DNA from 3 places in the Kocuria gwangalliensis genome. Region 2 is predicted to be linked to each of the others. Evidence: riboswitches for the same ligand, from Rfam matches in the RefSeq annotation. Region 2 holds a riboswitch; each other region holds the start of a gene.

Region 1 (3,269 bases), on a different contig from region 2:
CGTCGAAGCATCGCCACGGGGATGCCTACGGCAACCTGGTGGCCAGTTTGTCCCGACCGGGCGTTGCCTTCTTCTACGCCGCGTCCATGGCAGCGTTGGCGGGCCACATGATCCACGGCATGCGCACGGCCGCCATGGATGCGGGTTTCACGACCACCGCGCAGCGCGCGCAAACCGTGGAAGTGGCAGCCAAGGTCGTGGGCGCCGTCGTCGCCCTGGGTAATGTCACGATCCCCGTGGCCGTGCAAGCGAAGGTGGTGCGCTGATGCTGTTGACCATTCATGTGTGGCGGCAGGCCACCGCAGAGGATGACGGCGAGTTCGTGGCCGTGAGCCCGGTCGAGGCGCGCGAGGACATGAGCATTCTGGACCTGCTCGACGCCGTCAATGAAACCCTCATCCGCCAAGGAGATGACCCCGTCAGCTTCGACGACGGCTGCCGCGAAGGCATCTGCGGCAAATGCGGAGTGACCGTGGACGGCGTGCCCCACGGCCCGGACAAGAACCAGGCCTCGTGCACCCAGTCGCTGCGGGCCTACCGCGATGGGGACGAGATCTTCATCGAACCCATGCGCGCGGGCTCGTTCCCGGTCAAGAAGGATTTGTCCGTGGACAAGAAGGCCCTGCGGCGGGTGGCCAAAGAGGCCAAGTTCCCGGTCGCGCTCAAGGCCCTGGGCAACGCCGGCTGCATCAGCTGCGGCGCGTGCGTGGCCGCGTGCCCCAACGGTTCCGGCCAGTTGTACGTGGGCACGCTGCTCAAGGAACTTCCGCCGCTGGCCAAGACGCCGGAGGAACGCAACGAACGCTCGAGCAAGGTCCTCGACGCCGCCGAGCACGAGTTCGGCCCCTGCTCCCTGCTGGGCGACTGCACGGAGGTCTGCCCCGCAGGCCTCCCGCTCGAGAACCTCACCGCCGTGGCGCGGGAGAACCTGCGCCGGATGAACCCGGAGAAGTACTCCTAATCAGCGCTGCCGCGCGGGAGGTGCCGTGCGGCGTCGTCGGCGGTCAGTGAGCACTCCGACGACCGTGAGCACGACGCCCACCACGAGTGTGGACAGCGCAAACAGCATGATGAATGCCGCGCCGATATTCGGGCCCGTCCCTTCGACGAAGGTCGCACGGCTCAACCATTCCGTGGCCACGAGCGCGACCACCCCTACGGCAGTCACGATCAAACCGACCTTGATCACGGACTCCATAGCGCCCCCTCACGGGCTGGTTACCTATACCCTCCTCCACTCGTACCTGGTTGCCCAGCAGCAACGCGCCGTGCGGCGTCGTCGGCGGCGGCCCCGGTTTGTGAACGCCGCCGCCCACGCGACACAATGGACTCACCATCCCGAGCGGCCGAGAGACCTGGATCGACGACGCCGCAGCAACCCGCAGTGATCGGCCTACTGCACGGTGCTACCGCCAGGACCGATGGAGTGCTGCGCGGGCCCGGGCAGTGTTCGGACGGGAGCTGTACGCGGCCGACAAGGAGGACCCCTATGGCCGAGCACCAGTTCGGTTTCCGCACCCGTGCGCTGCACGCGGGCGGCACCCCGGACGCCGAACACGGCGCCCGTTCCGTCCCGATCTACCAGACCAGTTCGTTCGTCTTCAAGGACGCCGACGACGCCGCCAACCTCTTCGCGCTGCAGAAGTACGGCAACATTTACTCGCGCATCGGCAACCCCACCGTGGCGGCGTTGGAGGAGCGCATTGCGTCCCTCGAGGGTGGTATTGGTGCGGTGGCGACGTCCTCCGGGATGGCCGCGGAATTCATCACCTTTGCCGCGCTGTGCGGACAGGGCGATCACGTGGTCGCCTCCTCCCAGCTCTACGGCGGCACGGTCACGCAGTTGGACGTGACCCTGCGGCGCTTCGGGGTGGAAACCACTTTTGTTCCCGGCACCGATCCGGCCGATTACAAGGCGGCGATCACCGAGAACACCAAGGCCGTCTACACCGAGCTCGTGGCCAACCCGTCCGGTGAGATCGCCGATCTGGAAGGACTGGCGGAGGTCGCCCACGAGGCGGGCTTGCCACTGATCGTGGATGCCACGCTCAACACCCCGTACCTGTGCCGACCGTTCGAGCACGGCGCGGACATCGTGATCCACTCGATCACCAAGTTCCTGGGCGGCCACGGCAACACCCTGGGCGGTGTGGTGGTCGAGTCCGGCCGTTTCAACTGGGGCAACGGCAGGTTCCCCGCCATGACCGAACCGGTCCCCTCGTACAACAACGTGACGTGGTGGGGAAACTTTGGCGAGTACGGGTTCCTGACCAAGCTGCGCTCCGAGCAGCTGCGTGACATCGGCCCGTCCCTGACTCCGCAGGCCGCGTGGAACCTCCTGCAGGGCGTGGAAACCCTCCCCCAGCGCATGGACGCACACGTGGCGAACGCGCAAGAAGTCGTGCAGTGGTTGGCCACCGATCCCCGCATCGCGTACGTGAACCACGCGGGCCTTGAAGACCACCCGCACCACGAGCGCGCCCAGAAGTACCTGCCCCAGGGCATCGGTTCCGTGTTCGCCTTCGGTGTCGCATCGACCGAGCAGCTCAGCGGACGCGACGTGGGAGGCCGCTTCATCGAGAACCTGCAGCTGGCCTCGCACCTGGCCAACATCGGTGACGCCCGCACCCTGGTGCTGCACCCGGCCTCCACCACCCACCAGCAGCTCAGTTCCGAGCAGCTGGAATCCGGCGGCGTGAAGGAAGACCTAATCCGGATTTCCGTGGGTCTCGAGGACCCCGCGGACATCCTGTGGGATCTGGACCAGGCGTTGACCGCCGCGACCGGGATCAGCCGCGAGGGCGACGTCGTCACCGCACCCGCCGCTGTCCGGGACGAGGCAGCGAAGAACACACTTGAGCAGGACAACAGCGCGGCGGCCTGCGCGCTGCCCGGCACCGAAGGAGAACAGGTATGAGCACCGAACGCACCTGGGTGGGCCCCAGCGCCCCCGAGCGGTTGAACATCCTGCGCAACACCGAGTCGATCGCGATCGTGGGCATGTCCAACAAGCCCGCGCGGGCGAGCTATTTCGTGGCCACGTACCTGATGTCGTCGTCCCCGTATCGCGTGTACTTCGTGAACCCGGTGCTGGACGAGGTGCTGGGCCAGAAGGTCTACCCGTCATTGGCGGATCTGCCCGAGGTTCCGGACATGGTGGACGCGTTCCGTAAAGATGCGGACCTGCCCGGTGTGGCACAGGAGGCGGTGGACCTCGGCGCCAAGACCGTGTGGATGCAGCTGGGCTCGTGGAGTGAGGAAGCCGCGGC
Region 2 (3,269 bases):
GATTCACGCAACTGAACGAAACCGAGGCGTGGAGCGACGTCGCCGGGCGGCACTTCACGATTCGCGACGGCGCTCTGATCGCCTGGGTGGCCCCGCGCGATCTTCGCGCGGGCACCGGCTACCGGATCCTGGGCGCCCACACGGATTCACCCGGGTTCAAGCTCAAGCCCAAACCCACCACGGTGTCCCACGGCTGGTACCAGGCCGGGGTGGAGGTTTACGGCGGGGTGTTGTTGAACTCGTGGCTGGACCGTGACCTGCGCCTGGCCGGGCGGCTCGTGGTGCGCGGTGAGAACGGTGAACTCTCACAGCACCTGTGCTCGACCGAGGCCATTGCGCGCATTCCACAACTTGCCATCCATTTGGATCGCTCAGCCAACGAGGGTCTCACGCTCGACAAGCAGCAGCACGTGCAGCCCATCTGGGGGACCGGGTCGGTTCAGGACGCTGATGTGTTGGGGTTGCTCGCGGACATGGTCGAGGCGTCGGTGACTCCGGAGCGCATTGTGGGCTTCGACGTGGTGCTCGCGGACACCCAAAAACCGGAGCTGATCGGGCAGCGGCGGCAGCTGCTCGCGAGTGGGCGGTTGGACAACCTGTCCTCCGTGTACGCCGGGTTGCACGCACTGGTCGAGCACGCGGATGACCTCGAGTCCGCGTCGCAGATCTCGATGCTGGCCGCGTTCGACCACGAGGAGGTCGGTTCCGCCACGCGCTCGGGCGCGGCCGGTCCGTTCCTGGAGGACGTCCTGGTCCGGATCAGTGCGGCCCGGGGCGAATCGCAGGACGATTATCGGCGCTCCCTGTCCGCATCGGTGTGCCTGTCCGCGGACGCCGGGCACCTGGTGCACCCCAATTACCGGGGGCACCACGACCCCGTGAACACTCCGGAGCCCGGTGCCGGGCCGCTGCTCAAGATCAACGCCAATCAGCGGTACACCACCGACGCCGTGGGCGCGGGGCTGTGGGCGGACGCGTGCGAGCGCGCCGGAATCAGTTACCAGGAGTTCGTCTCCAACAACAACGTGCCGTGCGGTTCCACCATCGGACCCATCACGGCCACCCGGCTGGGCATGCGCACGCTGGACGTGGGCGTGGGACTGCTCTCGATGCACTCCGCCCGCGAACTCGCCCACGTGGATGACCTGCATGCGCTGTCCCGGGTGACCGGGGCGTTCTGGCGGTCATAGAGCGTCACGCGTGTTGACAGTCACTCCGAGCCCGTGATGACCTGAACCCGTAACGCCATCAAGAGCGGCCGAGAGACGTGGCTCGTTAACGCCGCAGCAACCACCCGGATACCGGGACGGTGCTTCCGCCACGACCGATGGACAGCTTTTCGGCTCCTGCGGTTCGCACGCTCACGCCCGTGCGCCGGGCTGCTCCCGGTCGATGGTGCGGAGCATCGCGACAGAACGCGAGGGACCACCGAGAACATGAGCACCGACACCCGAACCACAGAACAGTTGGCCACCACCAAACATCAACCGCACGCCGCGGAGCCGCTGAGCACCCGCGACCTTTTCGACGTGTTTCAACCGGTGTTCGAGCGCATTGCCGGCGGGGCCGTGGAGCGCGAACAACGGCGGATCCTCCCGTTCGAGCAGTTCGCGTGGCTCAATGAGCGGCGCTTCGGCGCGCTCACGGTCCCGCGCCCGCGGGGCGGCTACGGTGCCACCCTGGAGCAGGTTGCCGAGTTGCTGATCGCCCTGGCCGCCGCCGACTCCAACGTGGCGCACGTGTACCGCTCACACCTGGGATTCATTGCGAGCCTGGGCTCCGACGAGTCCGAGGTCTGGTTCCCGCGTATTGCCGCCGGTGAAACCGTGGGTAATGCCGCGACCGAGCGTTCCGGTGCAGCCCTGGGCACCGCCGCCACCACACTCACCCGGACCGGCGACGGCGAGTGGGAACTCAACGGCACCAAGTACTACTCCACCGGTTCCATTTTCTCCGACTGGATCCAGGTCACCGCCCAGATCCCCGGTCACGAGGAGCGCTCGCACGCGCTGGTGAAGAGCTCGTGGGACGGCATCGAACTGGTCGATGACTGGGACGGCTTCGGCCAGCAACTCACCGGAACGGGCACCAGCCACTTCCGCGCGGTCAAGGTTCCGGCGTCCCATGTGCGCAATCGAGACGGCCGGGCAACCCAGGAGACCGCCGTGTTCCAGCTCGTGCTGCTCGCTGTCGAGGCCGGCATTGCCAGGGCCGCGATCGACGAGGGTGTTCACCTGGTGCGTTCACGCACCCGCGGCTTCAACACCGGCACGGGATCGGTCGCGCGTGAGGACCCGCAGATCCTGCAGCGCGTGGGTGAGCTCAGCGCCAAGGCTGGCGCCGCGCGGGCAATCGTTCTTCAGGCGGCCCGCGAGCTCGACGCCGCCATCGGCGTTCTCGGCGGCGATCCCCTGCTCGAGAACCCTCAGGAGTTGACCAACGCGTGCGAGGTGCCGGTGGCGCACGCGCAGGTGGTTGTCCCGGACCTGGTGCGCGACGTCACCGACGGGATCTTTGATCTGCTCGGCGCCTCCGCCGTGGGTAAATCCAAGTCCCTGGACCGCTTTTGGCGCAACGCGCGCACGGTGGCCACCCACAATCCCACCATGTACAAGGCGCGGATCGTGGGCGACCACCGCGTCAACGGCACCCCGATGTTCGGCCTCAACGCCATTGGTGAGGTCAACCCGTCCGGCGAACCCACAACGAAACAGGGCTGAACGCTGTTAGGCCTTTGGCGCACTCTCGGCAGTGCCGCGAACGCATCACAGGTACCGCCCGGGCCTTCGCACCCATCTCCTGCGTGGTTAGAACCCTGGGCGCGGGCCACAAGGGCCCCAACGACGCACCACCTGCAAAGAGAGGTTCTCACGAGCCATGAGATGTGCCGCTTGCATAACGTTGGAACCGCTGCGCGTCGATCACGCCTCAGAAATGGTCGAGGTACTCGGTGACCCGGCACTCTACGAGTTCACGGGTGGCGAGTCACCCACGCTTGACGAACTCACCGCACGGTACGCGCACCAGATCGGGGGAGCCTCACCGGACGGAGCCGAAGAATGGCGTAACTGGATCGTGGGATCAGTGGCCACCACGCAAGCCATCGGGTATGTGCAGGCCACGATCCGGCGAACTCAACGGTCCGCGGATCTCGCCTGGGTGATCGGCTCCCGGTGGTGGGGGCGCGGCTACGGAAAAACGAGGTCGTGTACACCTCATGTGTCGTTGGGGCCCTTGGGTGAGCCCAGAAGGGTTCTAACGGGGCATCA
Region 3 (3,269 bases), on a different contig from region 2:
AGACCCAGGGGGACCAGGGTGAGAGTTCCACCCCCTGAGGACAGGTCGATGCCCTGGATCGCCGCCATGGTCAACGGCGTACAGTGCGCCACCAACCACACCTGACCCGCGAGCTGCAATCCACCCAGCACACCCAATGAATCGAAGCCACCGGCCAGCCACACCGCCGCCATCACCACCCCGGTGAGCAACAGGCTCACGGCCGCCACGGCCATGAGTTCAATCACTCCTTGCAACCAAAGGGGCATGGGGAATCCGCCCTCGCGGCCACCCTGGGGAGAGCCGGGCGAGGGCGGTGTAGTGGGTGAATCCCCGGGGTCACTGTTTCGGCGGCGCTGCGAGCGCTCGCGGACCCCGGGCAGGGTGTTGGAAAAGGTGGGGAAGTTCATCGCCCCCCATCTTTCCACGTCCCCGCCGGAGTTGGCCCAGACTTCACCGACAGGTCACCGGGGCGTGGGCATCCGGTGACCCGACCGGGCCACCGTATTAATCGTGAGAATCGCAGTGGTTGCCGAACAGTTCCTCCCACACATCAATGGCGTGACGCATTCCGTGGTTCGAGTCCTGGACCATCTGCGGGCGCAGGGCCACGAGGCCATGGTCATTGCCCCGTCCTACGACAAACTCAGCTCCCTGGGATCCGTGGACACCATGGACGGTGTCAGGGTCCAACGCATCGCGTCCATTCCGCTCACCGGATACCCGGACGTCCGCGTGGCCAGTTGCACGGTCGCCCGCATGCAACGAATCCTGACCCGTTTCCAGCCGGACGTCGTTCACGTGGCCTCGCCCTTCGTCCTGGGGTGGCAGGCCATTCAGGCGGCCAGGAACTTGGGATTGCCGTGCGCCACCATTTACCAGACGGACATCCCCGGATACGCGGCGCGGTACGGTGCGCCCGTTCTGGAGAACGTGTTGTGGAGCCACGTGCGGAACATGCACAATTCCTCGACCCTGACCCTGGCGCCGTCCACGGCCTCCATTTCCCAGTTGCATGAACACGGTGTGCAGCGTGTGCGGATGTGGCGGCGCGGGGTGGACACTCGCCGGTTCGATCCAACTCGCCGCGATCAGGACTGGCGCGAACGCGTGGGCGGCGGGCGCAAGCTCGTGGGCTACGTGGGTCGTCTGGCACCCGAGAAACAGGTTCAGGACCTCGTGGTGCTGGACTCGCTGCCCGACACCCGACTGGTGATCATCGGGTCGGGGCCGGAAAAGGAGAAGTTGCGCACGTTGTTTCCCAACGCGCACTTCGCGGGATTCCTGGACGGTGACGCATTGGCCACCGCCATGGCCTCCCTGGACGTGTTCGTCCACTCCGGTGAACACGAAACCTTCTGCCAGACGATCCAGGAAGCCATGGCCAGCGCGGTACCCGTGGTGACGGTCGGTCGGGGAGGACCCGTGGACCTTGTCGATTCATCCCGCAACGGTTGGCTGTACAAGCCCGGCGATACCGAAATGCTCCGCGCTCGTGTGGCGGACCTCGTGGGTGACAACGCTAAACGCGCCGCTTTCTCCCGCACTGCGTATGACACCGTGCAGACCCGCACGTGGACCGCCGTGTGTGATCAGCTCATGGAGCACTATGCACAGGCGCAAACCGTGGCCTCCCGCGCGCCCAGGTTCTCCACAACCACCTCCTGATCGGTGGTGCACAATCCATTCGTTGGTTAACTTTTGGTGACGTTATATGTCACCCCCTGGTTTCCCATGCCGTCGACCCGCTACGCTCGAATCCAGCTTCACGAGATGCGCTCTGGTGTTCGGTGTTGAAACCGCACACCTGTCGGGCTCCAACCCGGCGCACGCCAACCCTTGGTTCAGGGGTGGTTTGGATGACGAAGCGGCTGGGGCGCAACCGCGTGCGCAGCAAGAACCTCCCTGTACGAAGGCACACTACTGATGAAGAACATTCAACAATTACGCACAAAGACCGAGTCCCCTCGAGAACAATGGGTTGACGTCACCGTCGACATCGACCCCGACCACCACATGGTGCGTCTCATAGAATCAAACGGGGACATCCACGAATATCTGAGCAACAACGTTCGAGCCCTGGCCCACGCTGCCGCCCACAATCGAGGCCGCGCCCAGTGGTGCGAGAAGTACCGGCAACTACTGGTTCCCGGGGCGTCCAACGTTTCCGGTGGCATTGCGTTCTACAAGCTGGAACCGAAACCGGTGGCGCTCAGCGCCTGATCGGGGCCTCATCCGTGTTCTCACGCCGCGCCTAGTGCGCGGGCAGCTCCTGATCCTGGGTAATCAGCTCCGCGGCGCGCTCGCCGATCATGAAGACCGTGATGTTGGGATTCACGGTCACCAGTTCCGGCATCACTGACGCATCGGCCACGCGCAACCCGCTCACACCCTTGACACGCAGTTGGGGATCCAGCGGTGACTCCTGATCCTCGACCGGGCCCATCCGGCAGGAACCAGCAGGGTGGTACACGGTGTTGTGGGTGCGCTTGATGTACTCGGCGATCTCCTCGTCCGTCTGTACGTCCTGACCCGGAAAGAGTTCCTCGCCGGCCCATTCGGAGAGCCCGGACTGCGCGACGATCTCCCGCGCCTTACGAATGCCCGCGGTCATGATGCGCAGGTCGTAACCCTCGGGATCGGTGAAGTACCGGGGATCCACCCGGGGCTTGTCCCGGTAATCACGCGTGCGCAGACGCACGGTGCCGCGCGAACGGGCGTGTGTGACATTGGGGGTCAGGCAGAAGGCGTTGTCCGCGGTGGGGTAACCGTGGCGGAACGTGTGCATGTCGAAGTTCACGCTGCCGTAATGCATCATCAGGTCCGGGCGGTCCAGGCCGTCATCCACCTGGGCGAACAGGCCGATCTCCCACCACTGGGTGGAGTCCTCCACCATGGGCTGTTTGGCCTCCCACTGGATCACGGCCTCGGGGTGATCCTGAAGGTGTGAACCCACACCCGGGGAGTCCACGAGCACGTCCACGCCCACCTCGGTGAGATGCTCGGCCGGGCCGATGCCCGAGAGCATGAGCAGCTTGGGCGTGTCGATGGCGCCGGCGGAGACGATCACCTCGCGGTTGGCCGAGAGCACGTGAGCGCGACCAAAGGCGTCATCCGTGATCTCCACGCCGGTGGCACGCCGGTTCTCGTCGAAGACAATGCGCTTGGCCTGGGTGCCGGTCAGGACGGTGAGGTTCGTACGCTCCCGGATCGGGTGCAGGTAGCTCACCGACGACGACGCTCGGGTACCGTCCTCGCGCGCGTTGATCTGGAAGAAGTTCGCGCCCTGG

The links. A riboswitch is a leader RNA that binds a small molecule or an ion and turns the genes downstream of it on or off. The one in region 2 is predicted to bind S-adenosylmethionine.
Region 1: linked by a shared signal. The riboswitch ahead of ABEA06_RS12745 (O-acetylhomoserine aminocarboxypropyltransferase/cysteine synthase family protein) and the one ahead of ABEA06_RS05095 (acyl-CoA dehydrogenase family protein) in region 2 are both predicted to bind S-adenosylmethionine.
Region 3: linked by a shared signal. The riboswitch ahead of ABEA06_RS14155 (hypothetical protein) and the one ahead of ABEA06_RS05095 (acyl-CoA dehydrogenase family protein) in region 2 are both predicted to bind S-adenosylmethionine.

Annotation. Positions count from the first base shown of each region.
Region 1 covers NZ_BAABLN010000035.1:31,092-34,360, forward strand. The annotation lists gene ABEA06_RS12730 (succinate dehydrogenase cytochrome b subunit) at 1-266, shown strand, start outside; gene ABEA06_RS12735 (2Fe-2S iron-sulfur cluster-binding protein) at 266-961, shown strand; gene ABEA06_RS12740 (hypothetical protein) at 962-1,198, opposite strand; SAM riboswitch class I at 1,331-1,428, shown strand; gene ABEA06_RS12745 (O-acetylhomoserine aminocarboxypropyltransferase/cysteine synthase family protein) at 1,490-2,917, shown strand; gene ABEA06_RS12750 (CoA-binding protein) at 2,914-3,269, shown strand, end outside.
Region 2 covers NZ_BAABLN010000010.1:6,331-9,599, forward strand. The annotation lists gene ABEA06_RS05090 (M18 family aminopeptidase) at 1-1,190, shown strand, start outside; SAM riboswitch class I at 1,243-1,334, shown strand; gene ABEA06_RS05095 (acyl-CoA dehydrogenase family protein) at 1,437-2,720, shown strand; gene ABEA06_RS14550 (GNAT family N-acetyltransferase) at 2,878-3,269, shown strand, end outside.
Region 3 covers NZ_BAABLN010000071.1:12,616-15,884, forward strand. The annotation lists gene ABEA06_RS14145 (cell division protein PerM) at 1-248, opposite strand, end outside; gene ABEA06_RS14150 (glycosyltransferase family 4 protein) at 493-1,647, shown strand; SAM riboswitch class IV at 1,744-1,885, shown strand; gene ABEA06_RS14155 (hypothetical protein) at 1,906-2,202, shown strand; gene ABEA06_RS14160 (GMC family oxidoreductase) at 2,234-3,269, opposite strand, start outside.